One region of the Bradyrhizobium sp. KB893862 SZCCT0404 genome, then DNA from elsewhere that is predicted to be linked to it. Evidence: predicted binding sites of a transcription regulator. Region 1 holds the regulator's gene; each other region holds the start of a gene.
The links. The regulator LexA, encoded in region 1, represses DNA repair genes until DNA is damaged. The targets are predictions, from matches to a motif close to TGTTCNNNNTGTGTTCNG.

Region 1 (4,573 bases):
AGATCGTCTATTCCAACGGTTACGCCCTGCACGCGCTGGCGCGCCAGGAGGGCGCGGATACCATCGACCTCGGCGTCGCCGCCGACACGCTGGACGCCACCACATCAGGCATCCGCCGGGCCCGCGAGAGCGGCGCCGACATCCTGATCACGACCGGCGGCGCCTCGGTCGGCGACCACGACCTGGTGCAGCAGGCGCTCAAGGCCGAGGGCATCGCGATGTCGTTCTGGAAGATCGCGATGCGGCCCGGCAAGCCGATGATGCACGGCCGCATCGGCGCCATGCGCGTCATCGGCCTGCCCGGCAATCCCGTGTCGTCCTACGTCTGCGCTTTCCTGTTCATGGTGCCGTTGATTCGCGCGTTGTCGGGTCGTTCGGTGATTCACCATCGACGCGAACGCGCCGTGCTCGGCCGCGACGTCGGCGCAAACGATGTCCGCGAGGACTATCTGCGCGCGCGCCTGGAGCTGCGCGACGACGGCACGCCGATCGTGCTTCCGGTCAATCATCAGGATTCCTCGCTGCTTGCGAATCTCGCTGCGGCACAGGCACTTCTCGTGCGCGCGCCGTTCGCGCCCAAGGCCGAAGCCGGCACGCCTTGCGAGGTGCTGCTGCTGCCGGTCTGAGCGCCGTCAGCCCACGTGTTCCGCGAAGTTTGCCGCGTTCACGGTAAATTAAGCAGTTGCGGAACATGTATCGAACATATAGTGTCCGTTCATGATTTGTTTCGAGCATGTAGCGGCTTATAGCTGAATTCAGCGTCTCGGAATCGAACGACATCAACCGGGGGATTTTGGTCGAGATGTTAACGCGCAAACAATACGAGCTCCTGCGATTCATCAGCGAGCGATTGAAGGAAAGCGGCGTGCCGCCCTCCTTCGACGAGATGAAGGACGCGCTCGATCTGCGCTCGAAGTCGGGCATCCATCGCCTGATCACCGCGCTCGAGGAGCGCGGCTTCATTCGGCGCCTGCCCAACCGCGCGCGCGCCATCGAAGTGATCAAGCTGCCCGAGCTGCAGGCCGCCGCCGGCAACCGCCGCGGCTTCACGCCGAGCGTCATCGAAGGCAATCTCGGCAAGGTGCGCACGACATCCAGCCCGGCCGCCGACGAAGGTGAACGTCCCGTCGCCGTGCCGGTCATGGGCCGCATCGCGGCCGGCACGCCGATCGAGGCGTTGCAGACCCGCAGCCACACCATCAGCGTCCCGCCCGACATGCTCGGCTCGGGCGAACACTACGCGCTCGAAGTGCGCGGCGATTCCATGGTGGAAGCCGGCATCCTCGACGGCGACATGGCGCTGATCCAGCGCAACGAGAGCGCCGACACCGGCGACATCGTGGTGGCGCTGATCGATGATGAGGAAGCTACCCTGAAGCGCTTCCGCCGCCGCGGCGCCTCGATCGCGCTCGAGCCCGCCAACGCCGCCTACGAGGTCCGCATCCTCCCGCCGAACCGCGTGAAGATCCAGGGCAAGCTGATCGGCCTCTACCGGAAGTACTGAGCAGTATCCGGACAAGCGCACAGCGGTTGTCCGGAAAGGTCATGCTCAGCCAATAGCGAGAGCATCCGGGCGTCGCCGGTTGGCGACGCGCATCAACGATTGGAGCGGATCATTGTCCGCTCCGGCTGGATAGTCTTTCTGGTTCTGCACAGATTATCCGGCCACCTCTCCAGCGCTACATCCTCGGCACGCCGCGCGGAGCACGCATCGCTCCGCAAGGTCTTTCAGAAGTCGAGGAGACAACATGCGCAAGATCGTCCTGAGCATCGTCACGATGGCGCTGATCACGGCATCAGCCTCGCAAGCCGTTGCTGCACCGTCGCATCATGTCCGCAAGACGGCGCCGGCGACGGCGAGCGAGCAAGCCCGCAACGCCCGTGCCGCGCTTGCACAGCCATCGCAATCCGCCTGGCAATATTCCGGCTGGTCGGCGCCGGCAGGACGCTGACACACCCTGCCGGAATGCACGGGAGCGGACTTTGTTCCCAGTGGAGGCGGGAAAGATATTGTGATGGCGGCCTGCGGACCCAAGCCGCAGATTTGCCTACAACCAAGCAGACGCTTGCGGGCTTCCACTCTGATAGAGGCCTGCGCCTCGATGAGAGGCGCGGGTTGCTATCTTCGAATGAGGAGCACCCCGATGTGTGACTACAGCCTGCACGCCGTTGCGACGCGTCCCGCGGAAGTCGGCGAGACCATCGTCACGACAACATTCCGCGGCACCTCGACGCGCGGCTTCGCTTCCGAAGCCGACATGTCCGTCGCCGTATGCCTGCTGCCGGGAACGGAGCTCGCCTTCGCCGACAACGTCCGTTACGACAATCGCTGGATCTGGACCCGCACCATCAACTCCCGGGTCGGCAAGTTCGGCAAGATCGATCCGAACATTCCGGATCGCCATCACGATGCAATCGAATTCCCCGACGGCAAGTACGTGCTGGTGACGCAGCTCGTCGAGGGGCAGCGCGCAACCGTGCTGCAATTGCCGGTCACCCAGCCGCTTGGCGAACGTGAACAGAAGCCGCAGACCATTGCCGACAGGCCGACGATCACACGTCTGCCGATCGGCTGAATGGACTGCCCCGCCCGCAGGTCGGGGCCCGATTGAAATCGCCATCGCCGGCCGTGGCCGGCGACGTGGTGTTGCTTGTGTCGTCCGCAATGAGGCCCGCCGGGATCACCCGCCTCACCTCTCCGTCGCACGAAGTTTGCGCGCTCCTGCCTGAATTTTGAACGTCCGTTCCGCAGGCAAATGCCCGATGCTGTCAGAAGCTCGAGGCGGCGGACACGTTCGATGAAGACCTTCATTCGCGTCGTTGAACTCTGGGTGCCCGACCGGACGCGGATGCGGTTGGCACTCGGCGGCGGCCTCTATGGCGAAGGGCTGTCCGCGTTCAGGGCCGTGAGCGAGGAGCTGAGCTTCGGCTTCGACGAGGGTCTTCCCGGCAAGGCCTGGGCCTGCGGCCATCCGGTGATCCTCACCAAATTCGCCAATTCCTATTTCAGACGGACAGACCAGGCGCTCGCAGCCGACCTCACCTGCGGCGTCGCGGTGCCGGTGTTCGCAGGCGAATTCCTGCAAGCGGTCATGGTGCTGTTCTGCGGCGACGACGAGGCCCATGTCGGCGCGGTCGAGCTCTGGCACAACGACCCCGATACCTCCCACGAGATGGGGCTCGTCGACGGCTACTATGGCACCGCCGACATGTTCGAATTCAACTCCCGCCACACCCGGTTTCCGCGCGGCTTCGGCCTGCCCGGACGCACCTGGAAGGCCGGCCTGCCGCTGATCATCAAGGATCTGCACAACGCCAGGAGCTTTCTGCGCTGGGAAGACGCCGCCGAGGTCGGGATCAATCTCGGTGTCGGCGTCCCCTATCCGACCGGTCTCCAGACCTGGGTGCTGACCTTCCTCTCCGCGCAGGCCACCCCGATTGCGCGGCGCTTCGAGATCTGGGTGCCGAATGAGGCCCGCTCCGCGCTGGTCTTTTCTGCCGGCGACTGCAGCGCGCAGACCGACCTCGCCGCGCTCTATGCGACCAAATCCATTGCCAAAGGCGACGGCAGCATCGGGGGCGCCTGGGCCACCGGCATGCCCGCGCTCAACGACGATCTCGCGCATGACCATTCGGTCGCCGCCGCCGAGGCGCGCGCAAGCGGCCTCGGCCAGATGGTGGCCCTGCCGGTGATCGGAAGCACCGGGCTCGACGCCGTGCTGGCCTGGTACCTCTAGGCGATCCGTTCAATCGTCGGCCTGCAAGTCGGCCTCGGACGGTGTTGCATCTCGATTCCGGGGGGCAGGCGGCGCAAGGCTGGCGCCGAAATCTGCTTCGCCTGCGGCTGCCGGCGCCCAAGGGCGATCAGCGCCTCGCGCCTTCACCGCCTGGACCGCAAAGCCATCGCCCCGCCGCGTCAGCGCCAGCCCGCCCTGCGCGGCAAGACGCTGACGGTCCACCACCATCGCCGCGCAATCCGGCGGCGCCGGTCGCGCCGTCACCACCAGTGCGGCGCGGCTGCAATCGTCCGCCAGCGCGTCGATGCGTGTCGCCAGCGCGACGAGACGCCCGTCGGCGAGCGGCGTCACGCAGCCGGCTTCGTCGCACGACACGCCGTCCGCGAGCGAGGGGCTGCCGGCATCGCGCAGATCGGCGTCGGCCGCCAGCCACTCCTTCAGCAGGAAGTTGTCCTTCCCCGCCCGGATCATGTGGAGGTGCCCGTCCCTGCCCCGCACCGCGACGCTCTGGCCGTCTCCGGCGATCAGGATATCCGGCGACCGCGCCGTCAGGCCCCAGAGGATCGCCGCCAGCAGCACCAGCCCGCCCGACCAGCGCAAGGGCGTGCGCAGGAGCCCCATCACGACGATCCCGAGACTCGCGGCGATCAGCGGCGCGATGCCGAACGCCGGAATGCGTCCGATCGCGCCGGGCAGTGATGCCACCCAGCGCGAGACCATGACCATCCAGTCGATGCCGATCCCCATCAGCCACCAGAACACGCCGTCGAGCCCGAAGGGCGCGGCGAGCAGGCCCAACAGACCCGCCGGCATCACCAAGGCTGAGACCACCGGCA
Region 2 (4,573 bases), on a different contig from region 1:
GGACAAGGATCGCGACCAGATCAAGCGCATCGCCCAGCAGCGCCTCGGCCTCGTCGTCGACTTCCTACCTGCCGGCGACATGCCGCCGCCGGGACCGAAGCCGTTCTTCTCGCTGCTCGACCAGACGCTGTCGGTGCAGCTCGGGCGCCAGATCGGGCGCTCGTTCTGGATCGACACCGTCGGCCGCTCCAACCTGGTCGAGATCCGCATCCAGCTCGACGATGCCGTGATGCGCGTGTTCGCGCAGCGCAGCGCCGCTTACGCTTCGAATTCGGAGATCTTCCTGTTCTGGATGGTCGGCACGTCCTCGATCCTGCTGATCGTCGCGGTGCTGTTCCTGCGCAACCAGATCAAGCCGATCCTTCGCCTTGCGGACGCAGCCGAGAGTTTCGGCAAGGGCCGCGAGGCGCCGAACTTCAGGCCGCGCGGCGCGCGCGAGGTACGGCGCGCGGCGGTCGCCTTCCTGGAGATGAAATCGCGCATCGAACGCACGATGGAGCAGCGCACCGCGATGCTCGCCGGCGTCAGCCACGATCTGCGCACCATCCTGACCCGCTTCAAGCTCGAGCTGGCGCTGATCGGCGACAGCCCCGAGATGGAAGGCATGCGCAAGGACGTCGACGAGATGTCGATGATGCTGGAGGATTACCTCGCCTTCGCCCGCGGCGATTCCGGCGAGCAGTCGCAGCCGACCGACATGGCGCAGGCGCTCGAGGAGCTGCGCAGCGACGCCGAGCGTCACGGCCACACCGCGACCGTCGCCTTCAACGGCCTACCCGTGGTGACGGTGAAGCCGGCCTCGTTCAAGCGCTGCCTCGCCAACCTCGTCACCAACGCCGCGCGCTACGGCAAGGCGATCGCCATCACCGGCCAGCGCGATCACCGTTATTTGACCGTCACGGTCGACGACGACGGCCCCGGCATTCCCGCCCATCTGCGCGAAGAGGTGTTCAAGCCGTTCCTGCGGCTCGACAACGCGCGCAACCAGGACGAGGGCGGCACCGGCCTTGGCCTCGCGATCGCGCGCGACATCGCGCGCTCGCATGGCGGCGACATCACGCTCGGCGACAGCCCGATGGGTGGATTGAGAGCGAGCGTGAGGATACCGGTGTAGCAGAGAAGGCGGCTGTAGCCCGGATGGAGCGAAGCGCAATCCGGGATTCTTTCTGTGCGACTGAGAAAAGGCCCCGGATTTCGCTTCGCTCCATCCGCGCTACGAACCTCACCTTACTTCGGCAGCAGCGCCTTCAGCTTGTCCATGTCGCGCACGTTCATCTTGAAGCCGCCGGGCATCACGATGTCGCCCGGCTTCTGATCCGCCTTGCAGGCGCCAAGCCATTTGGCTTGCACCGTCATGGTGCTATCGCGCCCCGCGGCGCCGGCGACGCCGCCTTGCGCGTGCGAGGTGGACTTCACCGTATAGGCCGAGTTGAAATCGCCGGTGATCTCGGCATGCGACGTCGTGCTGACGCCGGCGACGCTGCATTCGGAATCGCTGACATAGCCGGTCGCGGTCTTCTTGATCTCCTGCTTGGCGCAGATCTGCTTGGCCATCGGGGAGACGTTGTTGCTCATCTCCTTGTCGACGGTCTCGTCGGTGCAGTGCTGCATGGTCATCTCGGGCACGGGCGAGCCGGTCGTGACCAGCTTCAGTTGCCAGAGGCCAGCCTTGCGCACCGGCAGATCGTCGGCGCAGGCGCTGCCTGCCGACAAGGCAAAGCAAACGGCCGAGCCGAGCAAAGCGAGTTTGCGCGTCATGTGAGTAGGCTCCCGGCTGAGAAAGTACGGCGCCGCGACGGCGCCTCAGTACAGCGTGCGGATCGGCCGTTCGGCGGCGCCATAGGGCACCCAGCGGCAGGAGAACGAGATGTATCCGCCCTCATAGGCCTGCACGCCCAGGAATTTGACGACCTTGCCGTAGCGCGCACAGTGATCGACCGCGACCTGCCGCGCATCGACCTGGGTCGCCATCGAATAGGCGATGATGCCGCCGGTGTCGTTGCCCTTGAACGGAGGCACCGGAAGCAGATCGGCGCGCGCCGGCTGGCTCGCCATCATACCCAGGGCAAGAAGGCCCGCGGCCGCAATGATTCGCATTCCCGTCACTCCAATTGGTCGGCGCCAGTTTACGGTGCCGGGACGGAAGTGAAAAGAACCGAAGGGCGGCGGCTGCGGCGTTATGATCAACTCCTGGCCAAGTGTTGCCGCGCTGCACTTGACCTCCCCTGGCCTTCGCGGCACCGTCCGGGCTTCGCAAGACCCAGCTGTCCGGATTGCCCATGCGCGCCCTCACCCTGAAATCGCTCCGTTTCGCCGCCCTGCTCGGCCTCATGTTCGGGGCGCTCTCGCTCGGCGAGGCCAAGGCCGCCAACCCGCTGGAGCTGAACTTCTGGCTGAGCGGGCCGCGCTATGACGGCGCCGTCGCCGACTGCGACAAGGCGCTGCCGACGATCGCCACCCAGTTCTGGGAGAAGGAAAGCTCCTTCTGGAATTCCCCGTTGAAGATCACGGGCTTCTCGGCCGTTCACGAGGTCGCCTTCCGGCCCTGGCAGTCCGACAACATTCCGCGCCGCTATTGCACCGGCGAGGCCATGCTCACCGACGGCAAGGTGCGCAAGGTGCACTTCTCGATCATCGAGGATGGCGGCTTTGCCGGCTACGGCAACGGTGTCGAATGGTGCGTGGTCGGGCTCGACCGCAACTGGGCCTACAACCCGGCCTGCCGCGCCGCCAAGCCGTAAAGCCCTGCGCCTGATTCGGCCCGATCAAGCGGCCGGACGGCACCAGCGACAATTTTGTTCTTGAAATGTTCTTGTTGCCTGCTAGGCTCGTTTGCACAGTCTAGTTGAGGGGCGTTGCCATGTTTCATTCCAGATTGCATTCGTTCTCCCGTCTGATGATCTCGCTGACCCTCGCTGCCGCCTTGGCAACCCTCGCCGGCGGCGCGAAGGCGCAGGACAAGCGGCAGAACGCGCCCGGCGAATTCGATTTCTATGTACTGTCGCTGTCATGGTCGCCCTCGTTCTGCGAGGAAGCCGCCGAGCGCGGCCGCAATTCGCAGATCCAGTGCAGCGGCCGGCCCTACGCCTTCGTGGTGCACGGGCTGTGGCCGCAATATGAGAACGGCTTTCCGGAATATTGCCAGCGGCCGGCGCCGCGGCTGAACCGCAGCATCGTCTCCTCGATGCTCGACCTGATGCCGGCACCGGGCCTGATCTTCAACGAGTGGGACAAGCACGGCACCTGCTCGGGGCTCGCCGATCGCAGCTATTTCGAGACGATCCGCAAAGCGCGCGCCGCGATCAAGATTCCCGCCGAATATCTCGATTTGTCACAGGCCAAGACCGTGGCGCCCGGCGATGTCGAGGAGGCCTTCATCAAAGCCAATCCGGGCCTCAGCAGTGCCGCCGTCTCGGTCACCTGCAACCGGACGCGGCTGTCCGAGGTGCGCATCTGCCTCAGCAAGGACCTGCAATTCCGCGCTTGTGAGGAGATCGACCGCCGCGCCTGCCGCCGCGACCACGTGACGATGCCGCCGATCAGGGGTGGGTAGAGCAAATGCTCGTGCCCCGGACGCAGCGCAGCGTCTCTTTGACGATGCGCTGCAGAGCCGGGGCCCATGCTGCACGGGAATCCCTGGTCCCTGGGTCCCGGCTCTGCGCCGCAACGCTCACGCGTTGCACCGCGTCCGGGACACGTGATCGTGCCTCTTTGCTCAAGCCATCACGTGGCGTAGTGCTCTTCCCATGAACTATCGCCACGCCTTCCATGCCGGCAACTTCGCCGATGTCATCAAGCACATCGTGCTGGCGCGCATCATCACCTACCTGCAGGACAAGCCGGCCGCGTTTCGTGTCATCGACACCCATGCCGGTGCCGGGCTCTACGATCTCGAAAGCGACGAGGCGCGACGTGGCGGCGAGTGGCTGACCGGCATCGCGCGGCTGATGCAGGCGCGCCTGTCGAACGACACCGTGGCACTGATCAAGCCGTATCTCGACATCGTTCGCGCCTTCAATCCGAAGGGCGAGCTTAAGGCTTATCCGGGCTCGCCGCTGATTGCGCGCGGCCTGCTCAGACCGCAGGATCGCCTCGTCGCCTGCGAACTCGAGCCGAAGGCGCGCAAGGCACTGATCGACGTGCTGCGCCGCGACGAGCAGGCGCGCGTGGTCGATCTCGACGGCTGGATGGCGCTGCCGGCCTTCGTGCCGCCGAAGGAACGGCGCGGACTCGTGCTGATCGATCCGCCGTTCGAGGCAAAGGACGAATTCGAGCGACTGGGCGAAGCGTTCGCGACAGCCTTCACGAAATGGCCGACCGGTATCTATGTAATCTGGTATCCCGCCAAGAGCCGGCGTGCCACTGACACGCTGGCGCAATCCGTGGCGCGCCTCGCAGGCGCAGCAAAACCGCCGGGCAAATGCCTGCGCCTTGAATTCAGCGCCGCACCGCAAGCCGATGGCGGGCCTCTCACCTCGACCGGGCTCTTGATCGTCAATCCGCCCTACACACTGCAAGGCGAGCTCAAGACCATCCTGCCGGAGCTGGAAATGCCGCTCGGCCAGGGTGGTGC
Region 3 (4,573 bases), on a different contig from region 1:
AGGGTCTCGCCCGCGGGACTCTTCACCGTGAGCCGAGGCTTGTCCTCGTGCTCGTCGAGCAGGCCCTTGCACAGCAGGACGGGCTCGGCCGCCCCAATCTCGAACAGGCCGAACTTGATGCTCGACGAGCCGCTGTTGAGAACGAGGACCGCCTCCGGCGTCGGCATCGCGGTCAGCCCGTCTTGCCCGGCCAGACCCAGTCGCGGATCTCCGGCATGTCCTCGCCGTGCTCGCGCACATAGCGCGAATGCGCGATCAGCTTGTCGCGGAGCTGCTGCTTCACCTGCACCGCTTTTGTCGCCAGACCCGGCACGCGCTCGATCGCCTCGATGGCGAGGTGATAGCGGTCGAGCTCGTTGAGCACGACCATGTCGAACGGCGTCGTCGTGGTGCCTTCCTCGGCGAAGCCGCGCACATGCAGGCCGGCATGGTTGGTGCGGTTATAGGTGAGACGGTGGATCAGATAGGGATAGCCGTGATAGGCGAAGATCACGGGCTTGTCCGATGTGAACAGGCTGTCGAAGTCGCGGTCGGAAAGCCCGTGCGGATGCTGCTCCTTCGGCTGCAGCGTCATCAGGTCGACGACGTTGACGACGCGGATCTTCAGATCCGGCAGCGCCTTGCGCAGGAGGTCGACGGCGGCGAGCGTCTCCAGGGTCGGCACGTCGCCGGCGCAGGCCATCACCACGTCGGGCTCGCCGGTCGCGTCCTCATTGCCCGCCCAGGTCCAGATGCCGATGCCGGCATCGCAATGCGTCGCCGCATCCTGCATCGACAGCCATTGCGGCGCTGGCTGCTTGCCGGCGACGATCACGTTGATGCGGTCGTAGGTGCGCAGGCAATGGTCGGCGATCCACAGCAGCGTATTGGCATCCGGCGGGAAATAGATGCGGACGATGTCGGCCTTCTTGTTGGCGACGAGATCGACGAAGCCGGGATCCTGGTGGCTGAAGCCGTTATGGTCCTGGCGCCAGACATGCGAGGTCAGCAGATAGTTCAGCGAGGCGATCGGCCGCCGCCACGACAGGTCGCGCGTCACCTTCAGCCATTTGGCGTGCTGGTTGAACATGGAATCGACGATGTGGATGAAGGCCTCGTAGCAGGAGAAGAAGCCGTGCCGTCCGGTCAGCAGGTAGCCTTCGAGCCAGCCCTGGCAGAGATGTTCGCTCAGCACCTCCATCACGCGGCCGTCCTGGGCGAGATGCACGTCGTACGGTTCGGTCGGCTCCATCCAGACGCGTTCGGTCGCCTCGAACACCGCATCGAGCCGGTTTGACGCGGTCTCGTCCGGACCCATGATGCGGAAGTTGCGCTCCTGCGCGTTGAGGCGAATGACATCGCGCAGGAACTTGCCGAGCTCGCGCGTCGCTTCGCCGGTGACGGCGCCGGGCTCCGGCACCTCGACCGCGAAGCTGCGGAAATCCGGCAGCTTCAGCTCCTTCTTGAGCAGGCCGCCATTGGCATGCGGTGTGGCGCCCATGCGCCTGTTGCCTTCGGGCGCGAGCGCCTGAAGCTCGGGGACGAGCGCGCCGCTCGCGTCGAACAGTCTGTCCGGCTCGTAGCTTCGCATCCAGTCTTCGAGCACCTTCAGATGCGCCGGGTTTTCACGGCAGCTCGCGACAGGCACCTGGTGTGCGCGCCAAAAACCTTCGACCTTCTTGCCGTCGACCTCCTTCGGACCGGTCCAGCCCTTCGGGCTGCGCAGCACGATCATCGGCCAGCGCGGCCTTTCGACCGCCTTGCGGCCGTCGCGGGCGTGCTGCTGGATCGAGCGGATGCTGGCGAAGGCGACGTCGAGCGCATCGGCCATGGCCTGGTGCATCGGCTTGGGATCGTCGCCCTCGACGAACAGCGGCTCGTGGCCCAGCCCACGGAACAGGTCGCGGATCTCGCTATCGGGCATCCGTCCGAGCACGGTGGGATTGGCGATCTTGTAGCCGTTGAGATGCAGGATCGGCAGCACCGCGCCGTCATGCGCCGGGTTCAGGAACTTGTTGGAGTGCCAGGACGCAGCCAACGGGCCGGTCTCGGCCTCGCCGTCGCCGACGACGCAGGCGACGACCAGATCAGGATTGTCGAACGCCGCGCCATAGGCGTGCACCAGCGCGTAGCCGAGTTCGCCGCCCTCGTGGATCGAGCCCGGCGTTTCCGGCGCCGCATGGCTCGGAATGCCGCCGGGGAAGGAGAACTGCCGGAACAGCTTGCGCAGTCCTTCCGCATCGCGGGCGATGTCGGGATAGAGCTCGCTGTAACTGCCTTCGAGATAGGTGTTGGCGACCATGCCCGGGCCGCCATGGCCGGGGCCGCAGACATAGAGCACGCCGACATCGAGCGCGCGGATCACGCGGTTGAGATGGGCATAGATGAAGTTCAGACCGGGCGTCGTGCCCCAATGGCCGAGCAGACGCGGCTTGATGTGCTCGGACCGCAACGGCTCGCGCAGCAACGGGTTGTCGAGCAGGTAGATTTGCCCGACGGAGAGGTAGTTGGCGGCACGCCAGTAACGATCGAGCAGATCGAGGTCGCTGCTTGCAGCGGCCGATTGTTGTTGCTTTGTCATATTCTTGCTGACCTTCACCCGGGATCGTCACCAACCGAGTTCCGGCGAGATCGATCCTCCACCGCATCAAAACGGGGTCGAGGTCACGCGGTGTTGCGTGAGGTCAAAGGTGGGCGCGCGAAGTTTGGGCAGCGCTACTGTGCATGGGGTTGTTTTCAGCTTTTTTGTTTGTGTTCTTGATTTGTTCCGTTCTCGTGTTATCTTGGCTGCATGAGTCCAGCAGCATCCTCTCATGCTCTCAAGCACCCGCCGGTCAAGGCGCCCTCCGAGCCGGCGGGTGCGGACTCTGATTTTCCCGAGCTTGCCGTCGCCATCGACCGCCAGCGCAGGCGAGGCCGCGGCGCGCAGTCCAATGCCAGCGGCCGCTTCGAGGCCGAGGCCCGCGTCGCCTTCGACGACGGCTGGCAGAGCCTCGAGGATCTGCCGCCGTTCAAGACCACGGTTGGGGTCGACACCTCGCGCAAGGTGATCACGCGCAACGACTCCCCCGACATCGGCTTCGATCGCTCGATCAATCCCTATCGCGGCTGTGAGCACGGTTGCGTCTACTGCTTCGCGCGGCCGACGCATGCCTATCTCGGCCTGTCGCCGGGGCTCGACTTCGAGTCGAAGCTGTTCGTGAAGCCCGAGGCGCCCTCGCTGCTGGAGAAGGAGCTCGCCGCACCCGGCTACGAGCCGCGGATGATCGCGATCGGTACCAACACCGATCCCTATCAGCCGATCGAGCGCGAGCGCAAAATCATGCGCGGCATTCTCGAAGTGCTGGAACGTACCTCGCATCCCGTCGGCATCGTCACCAAATCGGCGCTGGTCGTGCGCGACATCGACATTCTCGCGCGGATGGCCAAGCGCAATCTCGCCAAGGTCGCGATATCAGTGACCTCGCTCGATCCGAAGCTGGCGCGCACCATGGAGCCGCGCGCCTCGACGCCGCCGAAGCGGCTGGAGGCGCTGAAGCAGCTTTCGGAGGCCGGCATCCCCACCACGGTGATGGTCGCGCCCGTGATCCCCGCGCTGAATGATTCCGAGATCGAGCGCATCCTCGATGCCGCAGCCCATGCCGGCGTCAAGGAGGCCTCCTATGTGCTGCTGCGGCTGCCGCTGGAAGTGCGCGATCTGTTCCGCGAATGGCTGATGGCGAACTATCCGGACCGCTACCGCCACGTCTTCACGCTGATCCGCGACATGCGTGGCGGCCGCGACTACGACGCCAAATGGGGCGAGCGGATGAAGGGCACGGGACCGATGGCCTGGACCATCGGCCGCCGCTTCGAGATCGCCTGCGACAGGCTCGGCTTGAACAAGCGCCGCTCCAAGCTGACGACCGATCACTTTGCAAGGCCAAAGCGGAGCGGCGATCAGCTCAGCCTGTTCTGATCCGATCACGTGGAAGAGGCGTAACATGAGTAAGGAATTGCCGGCTCCGGTGCCGCGGCTCACCGTCATCACGCTCGGCGTTGCCGACATCCACGCCAGCATCGCCTTCTACGACGCGCTCGGTTTCTCGCGCCGGCTGAAGGCCACCGGCGAGGCGGTCGCGTTCTACGACACCGGAGGTCCAGTGCTCGCGCTGTATCCCTGGGATTTGCTCGCCGCCGATGCCAGCCTGCCTGATCAGCCGAGGCCATTGACCTTCCGCGGCACCACGCTCGCCTGGAACTGCGCCTCGCGCGAGGAGGTCGATGCGGTGCTGGCCTTCGCCCTTGGCAGGGGGGCGAAGCTGCTGAAGGCCGCGCACGAAACCGACTATGGCGGCTATTCCGGCTATTTCGCCGATCCCGACGATCATCCCTGGGAGGTCGTGGTCGCGCCCGGCATCGAGGTCGGCGAGGACCGGCGGGTGCACCTGGCGGAGTAGGGCGGCCGGCCTGAATAACGGGAATTATCCGGGGTTCCCGGTTGCGCCGGCAAGGCCGCTTGCGCACGATCCCGGCCATGATTCGGGACAAGTCCGCCGGGAAACCGGCCAAAGGCGCGTCGAAAGAGGGGGCTGCGAAGAGCGCAGCACCTGCC
Region 4 (4,573 bases), 130 kb from region 1:
AGTACTTCGCGACGACCGGGCCGTTGAAGTGATAGTTCACGCCGACCTGCACGGTGTGGAAGTTGAGCGTGCCGGTGGGCAGGGCGCCCGAGAAGTAGGTCTCGCCGCCGAGGCTGCGATAGAGGTACTCGCCCTTGACGGTCCAGTTCGGGGCGAAATACGCCTCGACGCCCGCACCGACGGTCCAGCCGGAGTGGAACTTGCTGTCCGACGCCGAGACGCCGAGCGCGGAGAGGGTGATCTTGTTGTCGATCCAGGCGTAACCACCGGTGCCGTACAGCAGCACGTTGTTGACGGCCCAGCCGATGCGGCCGCGCACGGTGCCCATGGCATCGGTCTTCGAGCTGGCGCTCGCGGTCACGACGCCGAAGCCGGGGACGACGGTCGCGCCGGTCACCGAAGCGTTCACGTCAGCCCAGGCGGCATCGGCCTCGACGCCGAACACGACGTTGCCGGTCTGCCAGTTGTAGCCGGCGGTGCCACCGACGAAGCCACCCTGCATACGGGGGGAGCCCGAGTCTTCCCAAGCGCCGCCACCGACGACACCGAGGTAGAAGCCGGTCCAGTTGTAGACCGAAGCCACAGCCACCGGAGCCTTCGTGTACGGGCGAGCCGCGAGATCAGCCGCCGACGCGGGGGCAGCCAGAGCGAACAAACAGGCCGAAGCCAACAAAACCTTCTTCATTTTCAACCTAATCCCAGTCCCAGTTTCTGTTGTTGCCTTCCCTCAACGGAAGGACAGCGGACGCTGTGGTCCAACTGGTGACGTCCATACACCAGCGAAGCCGCAAGTTGTGTACCCAAAAAGCCACAACAGTCCCAAAACGTCATAATCGCTGACGGATTATCCCCATGGCGCGCGCGGCAACGAAAAAGGCCGGCGCGAGGCCGGCCTTTCTCTCAGGAATATCAAAGGGATATCAGTACCGCGCGATGACCGGACCGCCCCAGCGATAGTTCAGGCGGACGAGGCCCATATCGACGTCCTGGCTGATGCGCTCCGAGCGCGTGGCGACGCCAAGCGGGGCGATCCCGAAATTGCCAGAACCGGTGAAGCCGATGGTCCGGTTGCCGAGGAAGATGTGGTCGTACTCGACGCCGACGGTCCAGTTCGGTGCGAAGCCGAATTCGAGACCTGCGCCCACGGTGCCGCCCCAGCGGGTCTCATTGGACCGGTCGAATTCGAGACCGGTGATAACGTCGTAGCTCCGGTAGCGGTCGTTCACGACCGCGCCGCCGCCCTTCACGTAGAACAGCACGTTGTTCCAGGCGTAGCCGATCTGGCCGGTGAAAAGCCCGAACGCGTTGATCTTGGAACGGTCGCGCAGACCCGTGCCGACGAACGTCGCGCTGATGTTGTCGCCGGAGAAGTCGGCCCAGTTGCCCTGGCCTTCCAGGCCGAACACCCAACTGGCCGACTGCCAGCGATAGCCGACCTGTCCACCGACCGTGCCGCCGACCGCGTTGTGGCAACCTTCACCGACGAGAACGCCGGTCACGGGCGTGACGAAGTCCCAGCACTTGTGGCTGCTGCCGCCGCCGCCGTTGATGCCGATGTAGAAACCGCTCCAGTCGTAGATCGCCGCGACCATCGGGGGCGGAGCCTTGGTGTAGGGACGTGCAGCGAGGTCCGCCGCGCTCGCTGGAGCCGACAGGCCCAGCGCGACCATGCCAATTGTACCAATCAGAATTTTCTTCATTGCAGTCTCCCCAAGTAAGGTCCGCTTCTTGAAATCCCCGAAGCGGCCAGTCAGGCGCGACGCCCATATGAAACAATTCCAAGGGAGAGCGTAGCGTCGCGGGGAAGCAGAGTCCGTCTCCGAAATGCAACAGTCCGAGACCATGTGTTCTGCTTCTAACTTGATGAATGTTAAGAGGTTTTGGGCGGTCACGGGAACCCGGAAAGGTTCCATCTGTGCAGCCAATTTTGGGGCAGGGTCTCGCGTTGTTCTCCGCGCGCGATGACGATTGTAATCGCCGGAACAAATCTGGAACATCGTGGAGGCCGATGCTATATGTGGGGATAAGTGGAGGGGCCATGGGCCGACCGGTCCGCGCAAGCGTATAGGGTCGCCTCAACAGGTTGCAGAGGACCGCGGGGCGCGGCCCGGCCTCATGAATTCAGTGGCATTTGGAGTGGAGAGCGGCGATGGCGGGAAGCGTCAACAAGGTCATTCTGGTTGGAAATCTCGGCAAGGATCCTGAAATCCGCCGCACCCAGGACGGGCGGCCGATCGCGAATTTGAGCATCGCGACCTCGGAGACCTGGCGCGACAAGAACAGCGGCGAGCGCAAGGAAAAGACCGAGTGGCACCGCGTCGTGATCTTCAACGAAGGGCTCTGCAAGGTCGCCGAGCAATACCTGAAGAAGGGCGCCAAGGTTTACATCGAGGGCGCGCTGCAGACCCGCAAATGGACCGACCAGCAGGGCGCCGAGAAGTACTCGACCGAAGTCGTGCTGCAGGGCTTCAACTCGACCCTGACCATGCTTGACGGCCGCGGCGGTGGCGGGGGAGGCGGCAGCTTCGGTGACGAGCCGGGCGGCGATTTCGGCTCATCCGGCCCGGTCAGCAGCGCACCGCGCCGTCCCGTTGCCGCCGGCGGCGGTGGCCGCAACAACGACATGGACGACGACATCCCGTTCTGAGGTGGCGCTTTAGTCCCGTTCGGCGGCGGCCTTGTAAGCCGCCGGCGACGAGCGCGACAGGAAGCGGCCCGCGCGGTTTTCGAGGATCCGGACCAGGGCCGGGTCCATGAATTCGTAGTCGTCGGGGATGTCGAGGCAGATGACCCGCTTGCCGTTCAGGCTGGATCGGAATTTCCGATTCAGCTTGTTGCGGTGGAGCTTCTCCATGACGAAGATGATGTCGGCCCATTCGACCTGTTCGGCCGACAACACCACGACCGCGTCGTTCGAGATGCCGGCCGAGTCGGCCTCGATCCCCGGCCAGGTCGAAAAGACCTGTTCGGCGGTGGGGCTGCGGAGGCGATTGGCACTGCAGACAAACAGGACGTTGGTCACTTCACTGCTCTGGACAAGCGATCGGGGAGAGCCCGGCGTCCACGCGCTGGGTGGGTGGTGGTGCTCGGTGGCGGATTTCAAAACAGTTACATGCGCACCTTCAGGGTGTCGACGGCCGCTACGGTCCCAGTCTGAGCGCGTCAGCGCGATGTCTGCGGTTGAATTCGTCGCTCGCGTGAAGCCACAGGATTTCTTACCAATTGACGGGTAAGGCTCGGCTTTCCGGCCTTGCCTCATGTTCTGCATCAGCGCTTTGACGGACTGCGATGTGAATGGTATTAACTAACTTAATGTTAATCCTATTCACATGGTGCGATCCGTCGATCTGGGGGGAGCCTGCATGAGCCTTACGCCGCTGCTTGAGGCTGCCCCTGCGATCCCGCTACATGCCTTTGCAGCCATGGCTGCCTTCGTGCTCGGCCTCGTCCAGTTCGCCGCTCCCAAGGGCACGCTGCCGCACCGAACGATCGGCTGGATCTGGGTCAGCCTGATGGTCGTGGTCGCCGCATCCTCGTTCTGGATCCACGGGATTCGGATGGTCGGACCGTTTGGCCCGATCCACCTCTTGTCGATCTTCACGCTCGTGGTCCTGCCGCTCGCGGTGTGGCGGGCCCATACCCATCGCGTCGCCGATCACCGGCGGATGATGATCTTCATCTTTGCCGGCGCGCTGGTCGTGGCGGGCCTGTTCACGCTGGTCCCCGGGCGCATCATGCACCGGGTGATTTTCGGGGCTTGAAGGGCGGTTCCACGCTGCTTGTTCCGGCCCTGTCCGAGGCGGTGCCGGGATAGGCGTAAGTCTCTGGAAAAACAGTCGGAAAAAGCGCTTCCAAGACCCCCGTAAGGGTGGTTATCAGGGGTTCGATGCGCTATATGATTCCCAGACAAAAACTCACCGGATTCCCCCTTGGCTGACGACGACAACAAGCCCGGCGACCAGCCGGCGCAACCCTCGGACATTCGCCCCGTTTCGATCTACGAGGAGATGAAGAAGTCCTATCTCGATTACGCGATGAGCGTGATCGTGTCGCGTGCGCTGCCCGATGCGCGCGACGGGTTGAAGCCGGTGCATCGCCGTATCCTGTACGCGATGAACAATCGCGGCGACACGCCGGACAAGAAGCACAAGAAGTCCGCCGGTGCCGTCGGTGAGGTCATGGGTAAGTACCATCCCCATGGCGACCAGGCGATCTACGACGCGTTGGTGCGCATGGCGCAGGACTTCTCGATGCGCGCGCCCCTGATCGACGGACAGGGCAATTTCGGCTCGGTCGACGGCGATCCGCCGGCGGCGATGCGCTACACCGAATCCCGCCTGACCAAGATCGCGCTGAAGCTGCTCGAGGACATCGACGACGACACGGTCGATTTCCAGGACAATTACGACGGTTCCGAGCGGGAGCCGGTGGTTCTGCCGGCGCGCTTCCCGAACCTGCTCGTCAACGGCGCCGGCGGCATCGCGGTCGGCATGGCCACCAACATCCCACCGCACAATCTCGGCGAGGTCATCGACGCCTGCGTGGCGCTGATCGACAACCCGTCGCTGACCAT

Region 2: JQ617_RS30025 (ribonuclease T2 family protein) is a predicted target of LexA. The motif match lies at 2,797-2,814, and genes of this name have one in related genera.
Region 3: JQ617_RS38595 (PA0069 family radical SAM protein) is a predicted target of LexA. The motif match lies at 2,732-2,749, and genes of this name have one in related genera.
Region 4: JQ617_RS06250 (single-stranded DNA-binding protein) is a predicted target of LexA. The motif match lies at 1,979-1,996, and genes of this name have one in related genera.

What each region holds. Positions count from the first base shown of each region.
Region 1 is NZ_JAFCLT010000001.1:1,117,656-1,122,228, reverse strand. Features, by position in the region: gene JQ617_RS05635 (molybdopterin molybdotransferase MoeA) at 1-626, shown strand, start outside; gene lexA (transcriptional repressor LexA) at 803-1,504, shown strand; gene JQ617_RS05625 (hypothetical protein) at 1,749-1,952, shown strand; gene JQ617_RS05620 (hypothetical protein) at 2,145-2,576, shown strand; gene JQ617_RS05615 (GAF domain-containing protein) at 2,799-3,737, shown strand; gene JQ617_RS05610 (ComEC/Rec2 family competence protein) at 3,747-4,573, opposite strand, start outside.
Region 2 is NZ_JAFCLT010000009.1:49,804-54,376, forward strand. Features, by position in the region: gene JQ617_RS30005 (ATP-binding protein) at 1-1,114, shown strand, start outside; gene JQ617_RS30010 (DUF3617 domain-containing protein) at 1,228-1,758, opposite strand; gene JQ617_RS30015 (hypothetical protein) at 1,804-2,097, opposite strand; gene JQ617_RS30020 (hypothetical protein) at 2,280-2,741, shown strand; gene JQ617_RS30025 (ribonuclease T2 family protein) at 2,861-3,553, shown strand; gene JQ617_RS30030 (23S rRNA (adenine(2030)-N(6))-methyltransferase RlmJ) at 3,747-4,573, shown strand, end outside.
Region 3 is NZ_JAFCLT010000018.1:90,659-95,231, reverse strand. Features, by position in the region: gene JQ617_RS38605 (acetate/propionate family kinase) at 1-167, opposite strand, end outside; gene JQ617_RS38600 (phosphoketolase family protein) at 173-2,560, opposite strand; gene JQ617_RS38595 (PA0069 family radical SAM protein) at 2,771-3,937, shown strand; gene JQ617_RS38590 (VOC family protein) at 3,963-4,418, shown strand; gene rnhB (ribonuclease HII) at 4,496-4,573, shown strand, end outside.
Region 4 is NZ_JAFCLT010000001.1:1,245,783-1,250,355, forward strand. Features, by position in the region: gene JQ617_RS06240 (outer membrane protein) at 1-685, opposite strand, end outside; gene JQ617_RS06245 (outer membrane protein) at 921-1,700, opposite strand; gene JQ617_RS06250 (single-stranded DNA-binding protein) at 2,150-2,647, shown strand; gene JQ617_RS06255 (low molecular weight protein tyrosine phosphatase family protein) at 2,657-3,022, opposite strand; gene JQ617_RS06260 (DUF2306 domain-containing protein) at 3,363-3,761, shown strand; gene gyrA (DNA gyrase subunit A) at 3,930-4,573, shown strand, end outside.